One region of the Actinocrispum sp. NPDC049592 genome, then DNA from elsewhere that is predicted to be linked to it. Evidence: riboswitches for the same ligand, from Rfam matches in the RefSeq annotation. Region 1 holds a riboswitch; each other region holds the start of a gene.

Evidence for each region. A riboswitch is a leader RNA that binds a small molecule or an ion and turns the genes downstream of it on or off. The one in region 1 is predicted to bind S-adenosylmethionine.
Region 2: linked by a shared signal. The riboswitch ahead of AB0J95_RS00450 (ATP-binding cassette domain-containing protein) and the one ahead of AB0J95_RS29580 (aminotransferase class V-fold PLP-dependent enzyme) in region 1 are both predicted to bind S-adenosylmethionine.
Region 3: linked by a shared signal. The riboswitch ahead of thrC (threonine synthase) and the one ahead of AB0J95_RS29580 (aminotransferase class V-fold PLP-dependent enzyme) in region 1 are both predicted to bind S-adenosylmethionine.

The regions. Positions count from the first base shown of each region.
Region 1 is NZ_JBFAPA010000013.1:63,492-70,282, forward strand. Features, by position in the region: gene AB0J95_RS29560 (penicillin-binding transpeptidase domain-containing protein) at 1-874, shown strand, start outside; gene AB0J95_RS29565 (pyroglutamyl peptidase) at 1,114-2,328, shown strand; gene AB0J95_RS29570 (DUF167 domain-containing protein) at 2,382-2,669, shown strand; gene AB0J95_RS29575 (potassium/proton antiporter) at 2,732-4,210, shown strand; SAM riboswitch class IV at 4,251-4,366, shown strand; gene AB0J95_RS29580 (aminotransferase class V-fold PLP-dependent enzyme) at 4,400-5,725, shown strand; gene AB0J95_RS29585 (RNA polymerase subunit sigma-70) at 5,722-6,621, opposite strand; gene AB0J95_RS29590 (hypothetical protein) at 6,653-6,791, opposite strand, start outside.
Region 2 is NZ_JBFAPA010000001.1:94,831-101,621, reverse strand. Features, by position in the region: gene AB0J95_RS00475 (ATP-binding cassette domain-containing protein) at 1-142, opposite strand, end outside; gene AB0J95_RS00470 (PadR family transcriptional regulator) at 239-844, opposite strand; gene AB0J95_RS00465 (TatD family hydrolase) at 856-1,707, shown strand; gene AB0J95_RS00460 (transglycosylase family protein) at 2,044-3,501, shown strand; gene rsmA (16S rRNA (adenine(1518)-N(6)/adenine(1519)-N(6))-dimethyltransferase RsmA) at 3,609-4,457, shown strand; SAM riboswitch class I at 4,557-4,646, shown strand; gene AB0J95_RS00450 (ATP-binding cassette domain-containing protein) at 4,842-5,846, shown strand; gene AB0J95_RS00445 (4-(cytidine 5'-diphospho)-2-C-methyl-D-erythritol kinase) at 5,889-6,791, shown strand, end outside.
Region 3 is NZ_JBFAPA010000018.1:146,390-153,180, reverse strand. Features, by position in the region: gene AB0J95_RS37165 (alpha-E domain-containing protein) at 1-414, opposite strand, end outside; gene AB0J95_RS37160 (circularly permuted type 2 ATP-grasp protein) at 427-2,067, opposite strand; gene AB0J95_RS37155 (DMT family transporter) at 2,182-3,039, opposite strand; gene rpsT (30S ribosomal protein S20) at 3,242-3,502, shown strand; gene holA (DNA polymerase III subunit delta) at 3,678-4,658, opposite strand; SAM riboswitch class I at 4,773-4,888, shown strand; gene thrC (threonine synthase) at 4,900-6,156, shown strand; gene AB0J95_RS37135 (hypothetical protein) at 6,185-6,791, shown strand, end outside.

The DNA of each region.
Region 1 (6,791 bases):
GGCGTCCATCGCCGCGCAGAACGCCGTGTCCGACGTGCCGCTGCCGACATACCTGGTGGCCATCAAACCGTCGACTGGCGCGATCATGGCCGTGGCGCAGAGCAATGCCGCCGGGACCGCGCTGCAGGCGTTCAACGGGCAGTACCAGCCGGGGTCGACGTTCAAGGTGATCACCGCGACGGCCGGCATGGAACGCAAGGGCCTGAACGCCGATTCCCAGCTTGACTGCCCATCCCAGGGCACCTACAACGGCCGGACCATCCACAACGCCAGCGACTTCCAGCTGGGCACCGTGCCGATGCGGCGGGCGTTCGCGAAGTCGTGCAACACGACGTTCGCCTCGATCGCCAGCCAGCTGCCGGTGGACGCGTTGCACAAGGCGGCCAACGAGTTCGGCCTGAACGCCGACTACACCGTGCCGGGCGTGACCACCGAGCTGGGCCGCGTGGACGACTCGGACAGCCCCAGCCGCCAGGTGGAGAACGCCATCGGGCAGGGCACGGTCAACGCGTCCCCGCTGGGCATGGCGATCGTCGCGGCCACCGTCGTGCAGTGCAAGGCGATCGTGCCGAAACTGCGCCGGGACGCCGAGACCACTGTCGGAACGCCCTACTCGCCGCCGTCCGCGGGGGTCTGCTCGAACCTGCGGACGATGATGACCGCCGTGGTCCAGGAGGGCACGGCGACGGACCTCAAGGGCATCCCGGGCGTCGGCGGCAAGACCGGCACTGCGGAGATCACGAACGGCGGCGACCAGGCGCACGGCTGGTTCATCGGCTTCAAGGGCGACATGGCCTTCGCGGTCCTCGTGGCCAACGGCAAGACCTCGACCCTCGCAGTCCAAGTGGCCGCCAAGTTCCTCCGCGCCCTCTAACCCCCGTGTCCCACATTCGTGGTGGCCGTGTCCCACGTTCGCGGACCCCGAGTTCCACATTCGGGTCCGCGCGGTGGGGATCTCGGGGGCCACGAATGTGGGACACGGGGGCCGTGAACGTGGGACACGCGGGGGAGGAAAGGGGGACACGCGGGGGATGGGCGACTTTTGGCGGGTTGTGGGTGTGGGAAGTGGTCCTGCTTTGATGGCTGACTGTGAGAAACCTACTACGCGGGGCAATGACCTGCGGGATCGTCCTTGGGGCGCTGTCGGTCGCCGTGCCGGGCATGGCGGCGGCAGCCGGGCCGTGTTTCGACCGCACGGCGCCGATCACCGTTTCCGAGAAGCGACTCGACCTCACCGCACCTCAGGAGGTGTTGCAGCGCAGCGGGTTCGACCGCTTCGCGCCACGCTTCGAGAAGCTGCTGTGCGCTTCGCGGACCAAGCGCGCGGCGGAAGTGCTGGTACGCAACGAAGGTCCGGCGCTGTGGCGGGCCGCGGTCGACCGCGTTCAGGGGCGCGGGCCGGCCGGCGGTGACCTGTCCCGCGGTGACGACCGGCCGCTGTACTGGGCGCGGCTGCAGCTGACGCGGGCTTTGCGGCAGTGGACGCCGTCGTTCTCGTTACCCGCTTCGGCGCGGAGCGAGCTGATCTCGGCCGTGGAGACCGGTTCGCGCGGGCAGAACTCGATCACCTACCCGGCGGGCGTCCGGCGGGTCCTGGTCAGCGGGTTCGACCCGTTCCAGCTGGACGGCGACATCCGGCGGAGCAACCCGTCCGGCGCCAACGCCCTGGCGCTCGACGGGGTGACCTTGCAGACGCCGTCCGGGCCCGCGCGGGTGGAGACGGCGATGTTCCCGGTGCTGTGGGAGCCGTTCGAGCAGGGCATGGTCGAGCACACGTTCCTCGCCCAGCTGCCCCGCCTGGACATGCTGACCACGGTGTCGCAGGGCCGCGTCGGCCGGATCGACGTGGAGCGGTTCAACGGCCGCTGGCACACCGGCCTGGACAACGACAACATGTCCCGGGCGACCACGATCCCCATCCCGCCGGACGTGCCGACCGTGACCCCGCAGCCGGAGTTCGTGCCGACCACGTTGCCGTACGCGAAGATCGTGGCCGCCTCGACCGGCCGCTTCCCGGTGTTCGACAACACCACCGTGACCGAGATCCGGCCCGGCGAGACCGTTCCGGTGGTCTCCCCGAACGGCCCAACACCGGGTTCGGTCGCCCGTGCGGGCAGTGGGGGTTCCTACCTGTCGAACGAGATCGCCTACCGCGCGACCCTGCTGCGTGACGCCGTCCGGCCGACGCTGGCCGCCGGGCACGTGCACACACCTGTTCTGGAATTCGGCCCGGGCAACACCAGCCAGCTCACCGACCCGGTGTTCGAACAGAACCGCACCGACATCGTGGCCCAGATGCGCGCGATCCTGACGGTGGCGCTGGGATAGGGCTCTGACGTGGCATTGGCGGCCTTGCGGGCCGCCAATGCCACACTGGGCGGGTGGCGTTTCGGTTCGCGGTCAGGGTGAAACCCGGGGCTCGCAAGGATCAGGTGGGCGGGTGCTGGGGTGAGAACGCTCTCGTGATCGCGGTGGCCGCGCCCGCGGTGGAAGGCAAGGCCAACGAGGCGGTACGGGCGGTGCTGGCCAAGGCGTTCGGGGTGCGGCGCGCGGATGTGTCCGTTGTGGCGGGTGCCCGCGGCCGGGACAAGATCGTCGAGCTGCACCCGGCGCCCGGCGATGCGGCCGAACGGCTCAGCCGGTTGCTCGCCGGACAACCGGTGCCGTAAGAGAATTCCGCTCCACGAGAATCAACTTCGTGAGCAATTAGGACAGATGAGACAATGCCCGGGTGAACGGGCTGACTCTCGCCCTCGGGATCGGGGCTGTCGTCGTGCTCGTGGCCGTGCTCGCGGTCCGGGTGTCGGTCCGCTTGGGCCTGCCTTCGCTGCTGGTCTACCTGGGGATCGGCGTCGTCCTCGGCGAGGCCGGGTTCGGCATCCGGTTCGACGACGCCCAGCTCACGCAGGCACTCGGGCTGGCCGCCCTGGTGCTCATCCTGACCGAAGGCGGGCTGACCACCCGGTGGTCCGATGTGCGGCCGTCCATCGGGATCGGCATCGCACTGTCCACTGTGGCTGTTGCGCTCAGTATCGGTGTGACTGCGGCGGGTTTACATCTCATCCTCGGGCTGGACTGGAAGATGGCCGCGCTGTGGGGCGCGGTGCTCGCCTCGACCGACGCCGCCGCGGTGTTCTCGGTGTTGCGCGGACTGGGTGTGAGCAAGCGCTTGGTCGGTTCGCTGGAGCTGGAGTCGGGTCTCAACGACGCGCCTTCGTACATCGCGGTCGTGTTGTTGTCCACGGCGACGACGCTGGACTGGTCGGTTCCCGCGCTCGTGGTGTACGAGTTGCTCGCGGGCGCGGTGATCGGGCTGCTGCTGGGCTGGTTGGGCGCGGTGGCGTTGCGCCATGTGGCTTTGCCCGCAACGGGTCTGTACCCGCTGGCAACCGTCGCGGTGTGCGTTTTCGCTTTCGCGAGCGGGCAATTCGCGCATGCGTCCGGGTTGCTCGCGACTTATGTCGCCGGTCTCGTGCTTGGCAATTCCCGGTTGCCGCACCGGTCGGACACGCTTTCCTTTGCCGAGGGCCTTGGCTGGCTTTCCCAGATCGGGTTGTTCGTTTTACTCGGCCTGTTCGCCTCGCCGTCCCGGTTGTTGTCGGCGGTCATTCCCGGTCTTGTCGCCGGCGCGGTGTTGACGCTGGTCGCGCGGCCGCTGTCCGTGCTGCTCTCGGTTCTGCCGTTCCGCGTGCCCTGGCGGGAACAAGTGTTCTTGTCCTGGGCGGGTTTGCGCGGTGCCGTGCCGATCGTGCTGGCGATGATCCCCATCAGCCAAGGGGTTCCGGGTGCCCGGCAGCTGGTCGACGCGGTGTTCGTGCTCGTGATCGTGCTGACTTTGGTGCAGGGCAGCACATTGTCGCTGCTGGCCAGGTTCCTCGGGCTGACCAAGGGCGCGGAGTCGCACGAGATGCAGGTGGACGCGGCGCCGCTGGACGAGCTGGGCGCGGAGCTGCTCCAGGTCAAGATCCCCGCCGGGTCCCGGTTGCACGGCGTGTACCTGACCGAGCTACGGCTGCCGCCGGGCGCCACCGTGAGCCTCGTCACTCGCAACGGTGGCGCGTTCACCCCGCAGCCGACCACCCGGCTGGAGGAACTGGACCAGCTTTTGATCGTGGCGACACAGGAAGCGCGGATCGCCACCGAGCGCCGGATCCGGGCCGTGGACCGCGCCGGCCGCTACGCGCGCTGGCGGGGCGAGCAGGGGCACTGACTTCTCAACCGCCGCGTCTTCCGCTACTCTCGGCCGTGAAGGTCATGAGTGCCAGCGCGAAGCCCCGGCTTGCTGGCCGGCAACCCTCCTACCGCGGTGGGGTGCCCCGGGTGAGGACCAGGCCCGCCACACACCGTGGCCGGGCAAGCGCGGACCCTCGTCAGGCGGGTCCCGGACCCGGAGGACGAAATGACTCTCGCTCTGCCCAGCCGGCCTACCACCGTGGCCGTGCCCGCCGTCGTCGGCGCGGGGCTGAACGTCCCGCTGGCCACCGGCGGGCAGATCCAGTACGCGAACCTCGACCACGCGGCCAGCGCCCCGGCGCTGATCAGCGTGCAGGACGCGGTGGACGAGCTGTTGCCTTGGTACGCAAGCGTTCACCGCGGCGCGGGCTTCGCTTCCCAGGTCTCGACGCGGGTCTACGAGAAGGCGCGCGATGTGCTGCGGTCCTTCGTGGGGGCGCGCAGCCGCGACACCGTGGTGTTCACCCGCAACACCACCGATTCGCTGAACCTGCTGGCCCGTTCGCTGCCGCAGGGCACCTCCGTGATCCTGTTCGACACCGAGCACCACGCGGCTTTGCTGCCGTGGCGCGGACCTCACGTGCAACGCATCCAGACCCCGTCCTGCGCGGGCGACGCTCTGATCGCGTTGAACGAGGCTTTGTCTTCGGCGCCAGCGGGTCCGCGTCTGGTCGTGGTCACCGGAGCGTCCAATGTGACCGGTGAGCTGTGGCCGGTTGCCGAGCTGGCCGCCGTTGCCCACCGCCACGGGGCCCGCGTCGCCCTCGACGCCGCGCAGCTCGCGCCCCACCGCCGCGTTGACATCAAGGCGTGGGACGTCGACTACGTGGCCTTGTCGGGGCACAAGCTTTACGCGCCTTTCGGTGCGGGGGCTCTGATCGGCCGCGCGGACTGGCTGCAGGCCGCGCCGCCGTACCTGGCCGGTGGTGGCGCGACCAAGCTCGTGTCGGACCAGTTGGGTGTTGCGTGGTCGGCGGTTCCCGAGCGGCACGAGGCCGGGTCGCCGAATGTCGTTGGCGTGCATGCGCTTGCGGCGGCGTGTAAGGTGCTGTCCTCGTGTTGGGACGATGTCGAGGCGCACGAAGTGGCTTTGCTGGAGCGTTTGCGGGCGGGTCTGCGCACAATCCCTGGCCTGGCTGAGCTTTCGCTGTTCGACGGTCCGCGGGTGGGTGTCGTCAGCTTCACGATCGACGGTCAGGATGCGGGTCTGATCGCCGCCGCTTTGTCCGCCGAGTACGGCATCGGCGTCCGCGACGGTGCTTTCTGCGCGCACATCGCCACGCGCCGGTTGCTTTCCAAGGCCGGTTCTTCGGAGCAGCGCGCACTTCGTGCGAGCCTTGGCCTGGGCAGCACTCCCGAGCACGTCGACCGCCTCGTCAACGCCTTGCGCACCTTGGTCACCCGCGGTCCTGCTCTGCGTTATCACCTCGTCGACGGCCGGTATGCCCCGGTGGAGGACACCCGGGAGTTGCCTGCTTTCCTTCAGCTCTAGGGGAACCGGTCCACGAGCGTGGGATCGCCGAAGACGGTGATGCTCTTGATTCCGTTGCCTGCGAAGGTGAGGAGGGCGACGCCGAAGGGTTCGCCCTGGTAGTAGGTCTTGACCGCGGGCTGGCCGTTGGCGTGGATGGGGGTCATGCGCCAGTCGCCTGGGTTGCCCAGAACCGTTGCCAGGTAAGGCAGACAGGTGTCGTTGCCGGCGAACCAGGTGGTCGAGCCGATCATCTCGAGGCTGGCGTCCTTGCGTAGAACGCGTTCGAGGATGCTGAGGTCCGAGGTCTCGAAGGCGGCGATGTACTGGTCGAGCAGCCTTTTCTGGTCGGGCTCGGTGGGCTCGGCGAGCTTGGCGGGTTCGACTTTCTCGAGGGTCGCGCGGGCGCGCTGGAGCATGCTTTTGACGGCGGTCACGCTGGTTTCCAGCATTTCGGCGGTTTCCTGGGCCGAGAACGCCAGGACTTCCCGCAGGATCAGCACGGCCCGCTGCCGTGCGGGCAGGTACTGCAGGCTCGCGATCAGCGCCAGCTTCAGGCTTTCCCGGTCCGCCACGATCGAGGCCGGATCCATCACCAGCTCATCGGGCACGGGCTGGACCCACAGCGCGTCCTCGGCGATCACCGGTTCCCCATACGGGTCCTCGCTCGCCGCCCCCAACCCCGACGGCACCGCCCGCCGCCCCCTCCCCTTCAAAGCCGTCAAACACACATTCGTCGCGATCCGGTACAACCACACCCGCAAGGACGCCTCCCCGCGAAACCCATCCACCCCTTTCCACGCGCGCAGATAGGTCTCCTGCACCAGATCCTCAGCCTCATCCACCGACCCCACCATCCGGTAACAGTGCGCCGTCAACTCCCGCCGAAACCCCTCGAACTCCACCGTCATACCCATCCAGACCTCCAGCGCCCCGAAAAGGAATCGGTCACCCCAGACACAACCTGCACACCCGTGCCTGCGCCCCGGCCTCCCGCCGCACGAAGCCCTCCAACTCGGCTCTGGTCCCGCAGACCTTGATGTACGGCCCCGTCCACTGCTTGCCGCGAGCAGGGGTGCCGTTGATC
Region 2 (6,791 bases), on a different contig from region 1:
GGGTGGTGCTCTTGCCGGCGCCGTTGGGGCCGAGGAAACCGACGAGCTCACCGCGTGAGACGTCGATGTCGGCTCCCTGGACCGCGTCGATGGTGTGACCGCGGACCTTGAACTGGCGCGCGAGACCGCGTGCCTTGATCACTTGGGTTCCTCCCAGTCGTCATTCGAACCCGCTGGCTAGTCAAGTTTGACTAGTGGGAGAATGGCATGGATCGCAGTAGTAGTCAAACTTGACTAGCTAGCGGACCGGGGGTGCGCCGAAGGCGGCCGGGTTCTCGTCGGCGAACTCGTACTCGCCGTCCTCCAGCCGTTTGACCAAGTCACGCAACCACTCGACGACGCCTTCGACGCTGGCGTTCCAGTACCGGAACATCTCCCGGATGTGCGCGGGTTTGCCGATGTCACCAGGCTTCTCGGCGATCGTGGTGTCCATCAGGTGCTGGGTGGTGGCCATCTGGCCCTCGGCCTGGCGGATCCGCGACTTCAGCAGGAACAGCACCGTCTTGCGTTCCAGCGCGGTGATGAACGGCAGGGCGGCGTTGAACATGGCGGGTCCGCTGTCTCCCTCACCAAGGCCCTTGCTCATCAGGTAGAAGAAGTCGCCCTCGCCCTGCGGCGTGATCCGGTAGACCACCCGGTCCGGGCCCAGGCCGCTCTCCTCGGTGTGCACCTCTTCAAGGAGTTCCTCGGCGGTCAGCTTCTTCAGGGCGTGGTAGATCGAGCCCTGCTTGACGTTGGCCCACCGGTCCGCGGCCCACATCAGCAGGTCCTGCCGGACCTGGTAGCCGTGGGCTTCGCCACGCATCCGGACCACACCGAGAACTAGCAAACGGGTCGCCGACACACTATTAGGCTATGACGCCTCGTAAAGGTGAGCGGCCGCCGCTGCCCGAGCCCCTGCCCGCGCCGATCGTCGACGCGCACACGCACCTGGACGCGTGCGGCGCGAAGGACGCCGCGGACGTGTCCACAATGGTCGACCGAGCGGCAAGCGTGGGCGTCGAACGCGTCATCACCGTCGCCGACGACCTCAACTCCGCGATCTGGGCGGCCGAGGCGGCCACCTGGGATCCGCGGGTTTTCGCGGCTGTCGCGGTGCATCCGACCCGGACGTCGACGTTCGGCGACGAGGACAAGGCCGTGCTGGAGGAGCTGGCGGGCCGGGACCGGGTCGTGGCGGTCGGCGAGACCGGTCTCGACTTCTACTGGGACTACTCACCGCCGCAGGCGCAGGAGGAAGCCTTCCGCTGGCACATTGACCTGGCCAAACGCGCCGGCAAGCCGCTGATGATCCACGACCGGGACGCGCACGACGACATCATGCGCGTGTTGCATGCCGAAGGTCCGCCCGAAAGGGTGGTTTTCCATTGCTTCTCCGGCGATGCGGAGTTCGCCCGGAAGTGTGTCGACGCCGGGTTCGTGCTGTCCTTCGCCGGCGCGGTCACCTTCCGGAACGCACGCGATCTACGTGCGGCTGCGCGGATCGTGCCGCTGGATCAGCTGCTGGTGGAGACCGACGCGCCGTTCCTCACGCCACACCCCTTCCGGGGCCGGCCGAACGAGCCGTACTGCGCCGCGTACACCGTGCGCGACCTGGCCGAACTCCGTGGCGAGGACCTTTCGGAGGTGGCTTGGGCCGTCCGGGAGACCGCGGAACGCACTTTTCGGCTACCCACAATGACATCCCACGATTCAACGGGTGAATGAGTACGCCGATTGGGTGAGCGACTGCATCCTTCGGGCTGTGGCGCAAGTCACAAGATGTACGGGGGTGTTTGCGCAACCTGACTGGACCCGTTACGGTCCCGTGACCGTACCCAAAGGTAGTCAGGAACGGGTACAGCCCGCAGTCGAAGCCAACGCGCGTCGGGGCCGGAGCAATCCGGGAAGCGTGGTGGTGGCTGAGGGCGTCGGACTGAAACGCACAGCGCGACCCGTCGCGCCGGACGTAGGTGAAGGAGCAAGGCCAGGCACGTAGCTGCTCGACCCGGATCAGCGACTGCGCGCCCCGTGTGGCTTGCGCCCTTCAGGAGGAACGACCCCGTGACTGACAGTGACATAAGAACTACCAGCGCGTTCGACATCGATACCGACTGGTTCACGCCGGTCAAGCAGCCGTCCGCAGCGACCAGCACGATGGACCGCAACGATGGCCAGTGGCGCACTGAGTACCCCGAGTTCTCCGACGAGCTGGCGGTTGTCCCGCAGGACATCTACGCCGCTCTCGGGCCCCAGGCCGACGAGCTGATGGCCTCCGTCGACGTCAACGTCGACGAACTGATCCGGCTGATCAACGCCGAGACCACGCTGCTGCCGCCGATTCTCGACGTCCCCGACACGCTCGCGGACGAGGTCGAGAACCAGCAGGCGCCGTCCGGCCTGATCACCGCGGTCCGCACCTGGAAGCGGACCTTCCTGCGCGCCAGCATCGCCGCAGTGCTCGTGTCGCTGACCGGTGGCGGTGCCGCCGCGATCGCCATGAACAAGTCCGTCACGATCGACGTGGACGGTGTCGAGACCAACGTCCACACCTACTCCGGCACGGTCGGCGAGGTGCTGGCCAACGAGGGCATCCAGACCGGTGAGCACGACTCGCTGAGCCCCTCGCCCAACGCGAGCATCGGCGACCACGGCAAGATCGTCGTCCAGCGCGGCAAGCTGCTGAAGTACACCGTCGACGGTGAGCAGAAGGAGTCCTGGGTCCGCGCCCGCAACGTCGGTGACGCGCTGCGCCAGGCCGGCGCCCCGATGGACGGCTCGAAGTTCTCCATGGACCTCGGCATGGCCATGCCCGCCGAGGGGATGAACGTCCAGATCCAGACGCTCAAGACCATCATGGTCTACGACGGCGGCAACACCGGAAAGCAGGTGCAGACCACCGCGGTCACCATCGACGAGCTGCTCAAGGAGCTGCAGACGTCGATCGGCCCGCAGGACTCGGTCACCCCGGGCGCGGACGTCAAGATCACCAACGGCGCCGAGGTGCGGATCACCCGCAACGGCGTGACCGTGATCAACAAGACCGAGACGGTCGACCCGCCGGTCCAGAACATCAACGACGACACCATGATGAAGGGGCAGACCCAGGTCGTGGACCCGGGCGCGGCCGGCGAGAAGATCGTCACCTACCGCATCCAGCTCAAGGACGGCAAGGAGACCAACCGCGAGAAGCTGGGCGAGCAGGTCACCAAGCAGCCCAAGCCCAAGACCGTGAAGGTCGGCACCAAGCAGCCGCCGCAGCCGGTGATCTCCGACGGTGAGGTCTGGGACCGCCTGGCCAAGTGCGAGTCCGGCGGCAACTGGTCGATCAACACCGGCAACGGCTTCTACGGCGGCCTGCAGTTCGACAAGGGCACGTGGCTGTCCAACGGCGGCGGGGCCTACGCGCCGCTGCCGAACCAGGCGAGCCGCGAGCAGCAGATCGCCATCGCCACCAAGGTCCGTGACGCCCGCGGCTACGCCCCGTGGCCCGCCTGCCGCAAGAAGCTCGGCCTGCCGTAAACCAGCAGCAAGACGCTCGTGAGTGGGTTCAGTCGTCAGAGAACGACCGAAAACACTCACGAGGGGTGACCCGCGGGGTTGGTTCTGATGTGTGGCAGCCTTGCGGGGTGAGTGCGTTGCTGGGGCCTGCTGAGGTCCGGCGGCTGGCCAGTGAGCTGGACGTCCGCCCGACCAAGAAGCTCGGGCAGAACTTCGTGCACGACCCCAACACCGTGCGGCGGATCGTGGCCACGGCCGAGCTGTCCCCAGAAGACGTCGTTCTGGAGGTCGGCCCCGGGCTGGGGTCGTTGACGCTCGCGTTGCTGCCCGCGTGCCGTGAGGTCGTCGCCGTGGAGATCGATCCGGTGCTGGCCAAGCGGCTGCCCGAGACCGCCGCCGACCATGCCCCCGAGCTGGCCGGCCGGCTCCGGGTCGTCGAGGCGGACGCGCTCAGGATCACCAAAGCCGACGTGGGTGAGCCGACGGCGATGGTGGCGAACCTTCCATACAACGTGGCTGTGCCCGTTGTCCTGCACCTGCTGGCCGAGCTGCCCAGCCTGCGGACCGTCCTGGTGATGGTCCAGGCCGAGGTCGCCGACCGGATGGCCGCCGGGCCCGGCAGCAAGGCCTATGGGGTGCCCAGCGTCAAGGTGGCCTGGTATGCCGACGCTCGACGTTCTGTGACGGTGTCCAGGTCGGTGTTCTGGCCGGTGCCGAACGTCGACTCGGCGCTCGTGCGGTTGGTTCGCCACGAACCACCGGCCGATGTCGACCGTGAGCGGTTGTTCACCCTGGTGGACGCCGCATTCTCGCAACGCCGCAAGACCCTGCGGGGCGCGCTGGCCAGTTGGGCCGGTTCCCCGGACCGGGCGGCGGAGGTCGTGCGGGCCGCCGGGATCGATCCAGGGCTGCGGGGCGAGCAGCTCACTGTGCGCGACTTTTCTCGCATTCTGGAAGCGGCCGACCACCATCTGTGAACCCGCAGGCCCTTACGTTCGTCTGTTGGTGTGATGTACCACCCGATTCCATGGTCTAGGCCTTGCGTACGCGCGTCCTGTTCGGTTTGAATGCAGTTGCATCCATCCCGAGCGGCCGAGAGACCTGGCTCCGCGACGCCGCAGCAACCACCTCGCCGAGGCAGGTGCTACCGCCAGGAGCGATGGAGGAATCCGTGTTCGCGAAACTGCTCACCCAGCGCCGGGTCATCGATCAGGGCAGGCGGTCCGTTACCGCGTGTCGTAGCCACGACGCCTGATTCCCTTCGACAGACCCGAAAACGCCTCCGTCCTACCAGGACGGTCCCCTGACGGACGCCGGACGGCCGCCGACCGCGGTCGCCGTTGTGCTGCGCTGGAGTAACCGTGATCACCGTAGAGAACCTGAGTAAGTCCTTCTGGAACCGCAACGGGACCGTTGTCGCGCTTGACGACGTGTCCCTCGACCTGACCGCGGGCGGAGCGCTCGGCGTGGTGGGGCCGGCCGGATCGGGCAAGTCCACTTTGGCCCGCTTGGTTTCGTTGCAGGAGCGCCCGGACACCGGTGTGGTCCGGTTGGACGGCTTGAACACCGCCACCCTCGACACCCGCAGGCTGCGCGCCACCCGGCGGCAGATCGGTTTCGTGACAAAGGAAACCCAGCTCTTCAAGCAGCGCACGGCCGCGGGCAACATCGCCCTGCCGCTCGAACAGTCCGGTGTGGACGGTCCGCTGCGGCGCGCACGGGTCGGCCGCCTGCTGGACCTGATCGGCCTGACCGACAAGGCCGCGACCTACCCCGACGACCTCACCGAGGGGCAGCGCCGCCGGGTGGCGGTGGCCAGGGCGCTCGTCGGCGAGCCGGCCGTGTTGCTCGCCGACGACCCCACCGCCGAACTGGACACCGACGGCGCCGCGGGCGTGCTCGCGGTGCTCGACCGGGCCCGCGCCGAGCTCGGCGTGACCCTGTTGCTGGCCACCCAGGACACCGCGGCCGTCCGGCGGATCTGCGACGACGTGGCCCTGCTCGAGGCGGGCAAGCTGATCGAGCACGGCAACCTGCTGTCGCTCCTGCGTGACCCCCGCAGCCAGGCCATCGAGGCGTTGCTGCCGTCCGTCGAAGGCGCCGCCAGCGTCCACCAGGACCGCGTCGCCGACGTCGTGCTGGTCGGGTTCGCGGCGGTCGGCGCGCTGCTGCCGGAGGCGGCCTCCCGCTTCGGCGTGCAGGTCTCGATCATCGGGGGCGGGCTGAGCAGGCTCGGCGAGACCCCGGTGGCCCGGTTCCGGATCGGCCTGCGTGGGGAGCGCGCCGACACCACGCTGGGGTGGCTGGGCGAGCGGGGCGCCATCGTGCACCAGCAGCCGGCCGCTCCGCGAAGCGTGGCCGCGTAGCAGGTGGCAAGAACGACAGTGGGCACACGTAGGCTGCTAGGTGTGCTCGCTGTCGTTCCGCCCCCGGTCACGGTTCGTGTGCCGTCGAAGGTCAACCTGCACCTCGCCGTGGGCGAGGCGCGACCGGACGGCTTCCACGAGCTGAACACCGTGTTCCAGGCCCTGTCGCTGACCGACGAGGTCACCGTCGCCGTGGCCGAGGAACCCGGCGTCGAGGTGATCGGCGAGGGCGCGGGCGAGGTACCGACCGGGCCGAGCAACCTGGCCTGGCAGGCGGTGCAGGCGCTGGCGCAGCACGTCGGCCGGGACCACACCGAACCCAAGATCCGGGTGGTGATCCGCAAGGGCATCCCGGTCGCCGGGGGCATGGCCGGCGGCAGCGCGGACGCGGCGGCGGTGCTGGTCGGGCTGGCCTCGTTGTGGCGGCTGGAGATCGGGCGCGACGAACTGTCCACGGTGGCCGCGAAGCTGGGCAGCGACGTGCCGTTCGTTCTGCAGGGCGGAACGGCGTTGGGCACCGGCCGCGGCGAACGGCTGATCCCGGTGCTGTCCCGGCACACCTTCCACTGGGTGATCGCGTTCGACCGGCGCGGACTGGCCACCCCCAAGGTGTTCGAGGAGCTGGACCGGCTGCGCGAGGAGGGCGACCCACCGCGCGTCGGTGACGTCGAGCCGGTGATCGAGGCGCTCGCGATGGGCGACCCCCGGCAGCTGGCTTTGTTGCTGGGCAACGATTTGCAGTCCGCCGCGATCTCGCTTCGCCCTGGGCTCAGGCGAACCCTGCGAGCGGGCGTCAACGCGGGTGCGCTCGCGGGCACGGTGTCCGGGTCCGGGCCGACTTGCGCTTTCCTTTGCACGGACGGGGAATCGGCGTTGCGGGTGGCCGCCGAGCTGGCCGGCGCCGGTGTGTGCCGGACGGTTCGTGTCGCGCATGGACCCGTGCCC
Region 3 (6,791 bases), on a different contig from region 1:
CGCGGCGCGTTCCTCGACGAACGCGAAGAACGCGTGCGGCCCCATCATCCGCGCGTAGGTCTGCCGTTCGGGCACGGCGTTCCACATGGCGTTGAGGCATTCCCACATCTCGGTGGAGACCACCTCACGCGCGCCCCTCGTGTTCTCCCGCGCGCTGTTGACCGACGCGACGATCGATCCGGCGTGGTCCTTGGAGTACGCGACGAGCTCGGTCAGTGACCACACGTCCAGCTCGGTGCCCTCGGGCGGTTCGATCCCGAGGACGGCCAGCAGCTGACGGCTGGTGGCGTCCGGGTTGACCGTGGCGTCCTCGAGCAATTGGTGCACCGAGACGTCCAGGATCCGCGCGGTGTCGTCGGCGCGTTCGACGTAGCGGCCGATCCAGTACAGCGACTCGGCATTGCGTGCCAGCATCGTGCCTCCTCGCTATGACTGTTGTTGCTGCTGTTGCTGGTGTTGCTGTGAACTGGTCAGCTCCGGGCCCTGGTCGGCCGCGGGCGAGTCCACCGTGGCCAGCTCGGCCAGGCCGGGCTCGGCGAGTTCACGCTCCACAGTGGACGATCGCGCCGCCAGCACCCAGGTGTCCTTGGACCCGCCGCCCTGCGAGGAGTTGACCACCAGGCTGCCTTCGTTGAGCGCGACCCGGGTCAGCCCGCCGGGCAGCACGAACACGAAGTTGCCGTCGTTCACCGCGAACGGCCGCAGGTCCACGTGCCGGGGCGCGAGCCGGTCGCCGATCTTCGTGGGCACGGTCGACAGCTGGACCACGGGCTGCGCGATCCAGCCGCGCGGGTTGCCGCGGATCTTGCGCCGCACCCGGGCGAGCTCCGGCGCGGTGGCCTCGGCGCCGAACACGATCCCGTACCCACCAGAGCCTTCAACGGGCTTGATCACCAGCTCGTTCAGGTGGTCGAGAACATACGCGCGTTCCTCGGGCAGCCAGCACCGGTAGGTGTCCACATTGGGCAGCAGCAGCTTCTCGCCGAGGTAGTACTGAACGATCTCGGGCACGTAGGTGTAGACGAGCTTGTCGTCGGCGACGCCATTGCCTACAGCGTTCGCGATCACGACGTTGCCCGCGCGGGCGGCGTTCACCAGCCCAGCGACGCCGAGCACCGAGTCGGGGTAGAACTGCACGGGGTCAAGGAAGTCGTCGTCGATGCGCCGGTAGATCACATCGACCCGGCGTTCGCCTTCGGTCGTGCGGATGTAGACGGTGTTGTCCCGGCAGAACAAGTCGCGGCCCTCGACGAGCTCCACACCCATCTGGCGGGCCAGCAGCGAATGCTCGAAGTACGCGGAGTTGTGCACACCCGGCGTGAGCACAACGACATTGGGGTCGGCCACGTTCGCCGCGGCAGAAGCACGCAACGCACGCAGCAGGTGTCCCGCGTAGTCGCCGACCGCGCGGACCCGGTGGCGGGCGAACAGGTCGGGGAACACCCTCGCCATGGTCCGGCGGTTCTCCATCACGTACGACACCCCGGACGGGCAGCGCAGGTTGTCCTCCAGCACCCGGAACACCCCCGCCTCGTCCCGGATGAGGTCGATCCCGGCGACGTGGATGCGGACCCCGTTGGGCGGCGAGATCCCGGCGGCCTCCCGGTGGAAATGAGCACAGGAGGTGATCAACCGCCGCGGCAGCACACCGTCGCGGACAATCTGCGCGTCGCCATAAATGTCGGCGAGGAACATCTCCAGGGCGCGGACGCGTTGCACGATCCCGCGTTCCAACTTGGACCACTCGGTGGCGGTGATCACCCGGGGGATGAGGTCGAGCGGGAAGGGCCGTTCCTGCCCGGAGAGGGAGAAGGTGATGCCCTGGTCGACGAAGGCGCGGTCCAGCGCCTCGGAGCGGGCGGCGAGATCAGCGGCCTGCGACGGCACCAGCGAGTCGTACAGCGTCCGGTACGCCGACCTCACGCTCGACGCCTCCGCGAACATCTCGTCGTACGCGCCGGCATGCGGCCGCGCCGGATCCAGATAGCCGTCGAACAACGCACCAGGTACGTGCCCATTGCCCGAAGGGGACACCTTGGCCCGAGATGGAACTGTTCGCCGGCTCATGGTCGACATCTTGACTCAGCGAAACGCCTGGGCGCACTACTCTGACCGGCCAATCTCCCGCCCGTTACACCCCAGCAACACACCCCCACCCTCACCACTGGCCCGATGTGCAGCTCAGGCCGCGGCGATGGCGGCCACTCCGGCGAGCACGATCGCGGCGCCGGTGAGCCGCCGCAGCGGGTCTGGTTCGCCGAGCAGCCGCCACGCGAGCACGCTGCCCACCACGATCGACAGTTCCCGGGCGGGCGCCACCATGCTGACCGGCGCCATGGTCATCGCGTACAGCACCAGCAGGTACCCGATGGGTGACAGCACGGCGATGACCAGCACGTCCTTCCAGTGTTTCCGCCACAGACCGGCGACCTGCCGCCGCTGGGTCCACGCGTACGGCGCCAGGATCACGCTCTGCAGCACCGACCCGGAGAAGAAGTAGATCAACGGCGGGACCGCGAGGCCGTTCACGGAGTGCGCGTCCCAGAGGGTGTACGCGGCGATCGTCAGGCCCGTGAGGCCGCCGTAGAGCAGGCTGGGCCCGATCCGCTGGTGTGTGCCGCCGCCGAACCCGATCACGAACACCCCGGCGACCACCAGAGCCGCGCCGATCGCGCCCAGCACTCCCGGGCGCTCGTGGAGGAGCAGCACCGCGAGGATGACCGAAAGTAACGGCCCACTTCCCCGAGCCACGGGATAGACAACGGACATGTCGCCGACCCCGTAGCCGCGCTGGAGGGTCAGCGCGTACACGACATGCAGCACCGCGGTCACCACGATCGCGAGCAGCCATCCCCAGTTCGGCCGGGCATCAGTGATCATCAGTGCGACCACCACGACCGGCAGGCCGAGCACGGCCGAGGTGGTCAGGTAGAGCCAGACGAGGGTGCTCCCGGCGCCGCCCGCGCGCTTGGCGGAGAAGTTCCACGCGGCGTGCGCGAGCGCCGCGACCAGGACGAGGCCGACCGCAACCGGGTTCACCCCTCCCACCCTGCCTCAGGCAAGATCGGGGAGGGTACCGCTTTACCGCAGGCCAAGCCCCGATTCTTCGACGAAGGTGACCGCCTGTTACAGTGGGCGAGTCGTGCCGTGTGGCGTTCCGACCTGGAGGAAGCCCGCGTTCGCGGGGCCTAAGTACTCCGCGGTACGGCAATCCGGAGAGCGAAACCTGAGGAGATACCGCGTGGCCAACATCAAGTCACAGATCAAGCGCATCAAGACCAACGAAGCCCGCCGGCAGCGCAACAAGTCGGTGAAGTCCTCGGTGAAGACCGCCATCCGGAAGTTCCGCGAGGCGGCCGAGGCCGGCGAGAAGGACAAGGCCGTCGAGCTGCTCAAGGCCGCCAGCCGCAAGCTGGACAAGGCCGCCAGCAAGGGCGTCATGCACCCCAACCAGGCCGCCAACAAGAAGTCGGCCATGGCCAAGGTCGCCAACGGCCTCTGATCCAGACCTGAAGAAAGGGCCTCACCACTCTCACGGTGAGGCCCTTTTCTCATGCCCACACCCACACACCAGCCGCAAGCACAGCCCTTTCCCGAAGCACTGCACGCCGCAAAACACCGCCCAATCCCAAGCACCGCCCAATCCCAAGTGCCTCTTCCGAGGTGCCGCGATTCGGTCAGGCGCGTTTGTGGGCGCGGTTGATTTTGATGATCGCCAGTTCGAGGGCGTAACCGGCGTCGGCGGCGGCGCCCTTCACGTCGGCGTTGAGGGCGGCGACGATCTGCATGGCGTCGGCAAGGCCCGCTGGGTGCCAGCCGCGGGTCTGGGACATCGCTTTGCGGATCTTCCAGGGCGGCATGCCCAGCTCACCGGCCATTTTGAACGGGTCGATCCGGCCCAGCGGCGCGACCCGGGCGACAGTGCGGACGGCGTCAGCGAGGGCGTCGGCCACGAGGACGTGCGGGACACCGAGCTGCATGGCCCAGCGCAACGCCTCCAACGCTCCAGGCAGGTCGCCCACGACGGCCTTCTCGGCCACCGCGAAGCCGTTCACCTCGGCCCGGCCGCTGTGGTAGCGGCGGACCGCCTGCTCGTCGACCTTGCCATCGGTGTCCGCGACCAGCTGGGCGGCGGCGGACGCCAGCTCGCGGAGATCCGAACCGATCGTCTCGATCAATGCCGCGACCGCCGGGGCGTCGGTCCGGCCGCCCGCGCGGCGGATCTCGTTGCGGACGAAGTCCTCGCGTTCGGCGGCCTTGGTCATCTTCGGGCACTCGGTGACGTAGGCACCGGCCTTCTTCAACGCCGCAGGCAATGCCTTGCCGACCTTCGTGCGCCCGCCTCCGGTGTGGACCACGACGAGCACGACGCCTTCGGCCGGGTTCTTGCTGTAGGCGATCACCGCGTCGGAGATCTCCTGGGTGATCTCTTGCGCGGCCTCCAGCACCACCACCCGGGCCTCGGCGAACAGCGACGGGCTGACCAGCTCGTTGAGCTGCGGAACTGTGAGTTCAGCCACCCGGACTCTGGTCAGGTCGGCGGTCGGGTCGGCGAGCCGGGCGCTGTCCAGCGCGGTCCGGACGGCGCGCTCTACCAGTAGCTCTTCCTCGCCCACCACCAGTTGCAGCGGCTCGGGCGTCACGGCCGGCGCGTTCACACCCGCATCCTGCCATGCCCCGCGCTCCCGGATAGTGGGCGGCGCGGGTGGCACGGAGTTCGGCTTGTGCCGTAACGTGTCTCTCGGCTCACGAGTGAGCCGACAACTGAATACCGCTCATCCAGAGGGGCAGAGGGATCGGCCCGAAGAAGCCCCGGCAACCGGCGCTCACCGTTTCAGGTGGCGAACACGGTGCCAATTCCGACCCGTGAGAACGGGAAAGATGAGGAGATACCTCGCGATGACGACAACAGTCGGTGCACCTACGACCTTCGACCTCGGCCCCGCCCGGGCATTGTCGTGCCGAGAATGCGGTCACGAGATCCCGTTGGCCCCGGAATTCGCCTGTGCGGAGTGTTTCGGCCCGCTCGAGGTCGCCTACTCGTTCGGCACCATCCGGCGAGCCGACATCGAAGCGGGTCCGAAGTCCATCTGGCGCTACCGTGACCTGCTGCCGGTGCCGTCCGATGTGGACAGTCACCCGAACACCCAGCCGGGCCTGACCCGTCTGGTCCGTGCCGACCGCCTGGCCGCCGCCCTTGGCGTGAAGTCCTTGTGGGTCAAGGACGACACAGGCAACCCCACGCACTCATTCAAGGACCGCGTGGTCGCCGTGGCGCTCGCCGCCGCGCGCCAGCTCGGTTTCCGCGTTCTCGCCTGCCCCTCCACCGGCAACCTGGCCAACGCAACAGCGGCCGCGGCCGCCCGCGCCGGCTGGGAGTCGGTGGTGCTGATCCCGAAGTCGTTGGAGAAAGCCAAGATCCTCACCACGGCGGTGTACGACGGCGCGCTCATCGCCGTCGACGGCAACTACGACGACGTGAACCGCCTGGCGACCGAGCTCGCCGCTGAGCACGAGGACTGGGCGTTCGTGAACGTCAACGTCCGGCCCTACTACGCCGAGGGTTCGAAGACGCTCGCCTACGAGGTCGCCGAGCAGCTCGGCTGGCGGCTGCCCGAGCAGGTCGTCGTGCCGATCGCCTCCGGCGCCCAGCTGACCAAAGTGGACAAGGGCTTCCGCGAGCTCGGTGAGCTCGGCCTGGTCGACCCGACGCCGTACCGCGTGTTCGGCGCGCAGGCCACCGGCTGCTCCCCCGTCTCGGCCGCGTACAAGGCCGGCCACGACGTGGTCCAGCCGGTCCGCCCGGACACCATCGCCCGCTCCCTGGCCATCGGTGCCCCCGCCGACGGCCCGTACGTCCTGGACGTCGTCCGGCGCACCAACGGCGCCATCGAGGACGTGACGGACGAGGAGGTCGTCGAGGGTATCCGCCTGCTGGCCCGTACCGAGGGCATCTTCACCGAGACCGCTGGCGGTGTCACCGTCGCCACGGCGAAGAAGCTCATCGAGACCGGCAAGCTGGACCCCGAGGCCGACACCGTGCTGCTGATCACCGGCGACGGCCTCAAGACCCTCGACGCCGTCGAGAACCACATCGGCCCGCGCGCCACCGTCGCACCGTCCGCGGCGGCGGTGCACGAGGCCCTCGGCCTCTGATGTCATCCCGCAGTACTAACCTGCGCGCGTGGAGCACGACGGGTTAGTCGCGGCGGCCGAACAGGTCGTCCACTTCGGAGATATGAAGTTGTTCGGCCAGCACCCGGCCCGGGGCTTGTCGGTGCTGTGGCACGAGCGCGAGCGTGCTTGGCTGGTCGCCCTGCCGGGTTACACCGGCGGGGTGACCAGGGCCGAGACGTTGCGCAAGTTCGCCGAGAGCGCGCTCGCCGCCCTTCGGGGCAACGATGACGAGAGCGACTCGATGGTGTTCACCGGCGAGCACACCAGCATCCAGGTCCTCATCGGAGCCGATGAGGACGGTCCGTACATGACGGTCTGGGCCTGGTTCGACGCCCGGCACGACTTCGTCGGTGTCGGCGCGTCCGGCGAACCGCTGTACCACAACGCCGTGGGCGCCTCGTGCGTCGAGTTCCACCTCGACCCACTGGATGTGAACCGGCTGACGGCATCCCTCCAAACCTTGTTGCACCGATTGGACACGGCGGGCCCGGCCCACTTCGAGCCGCCGAAGTCCGCCAACGTGATCACCACATTCGCCAAGCGCGTCAACGACCCGTCCAAGGCCCGCCTGGACATCGCCCGCCGCCCTGGCACCGGCCAGTGGCTGATCACCC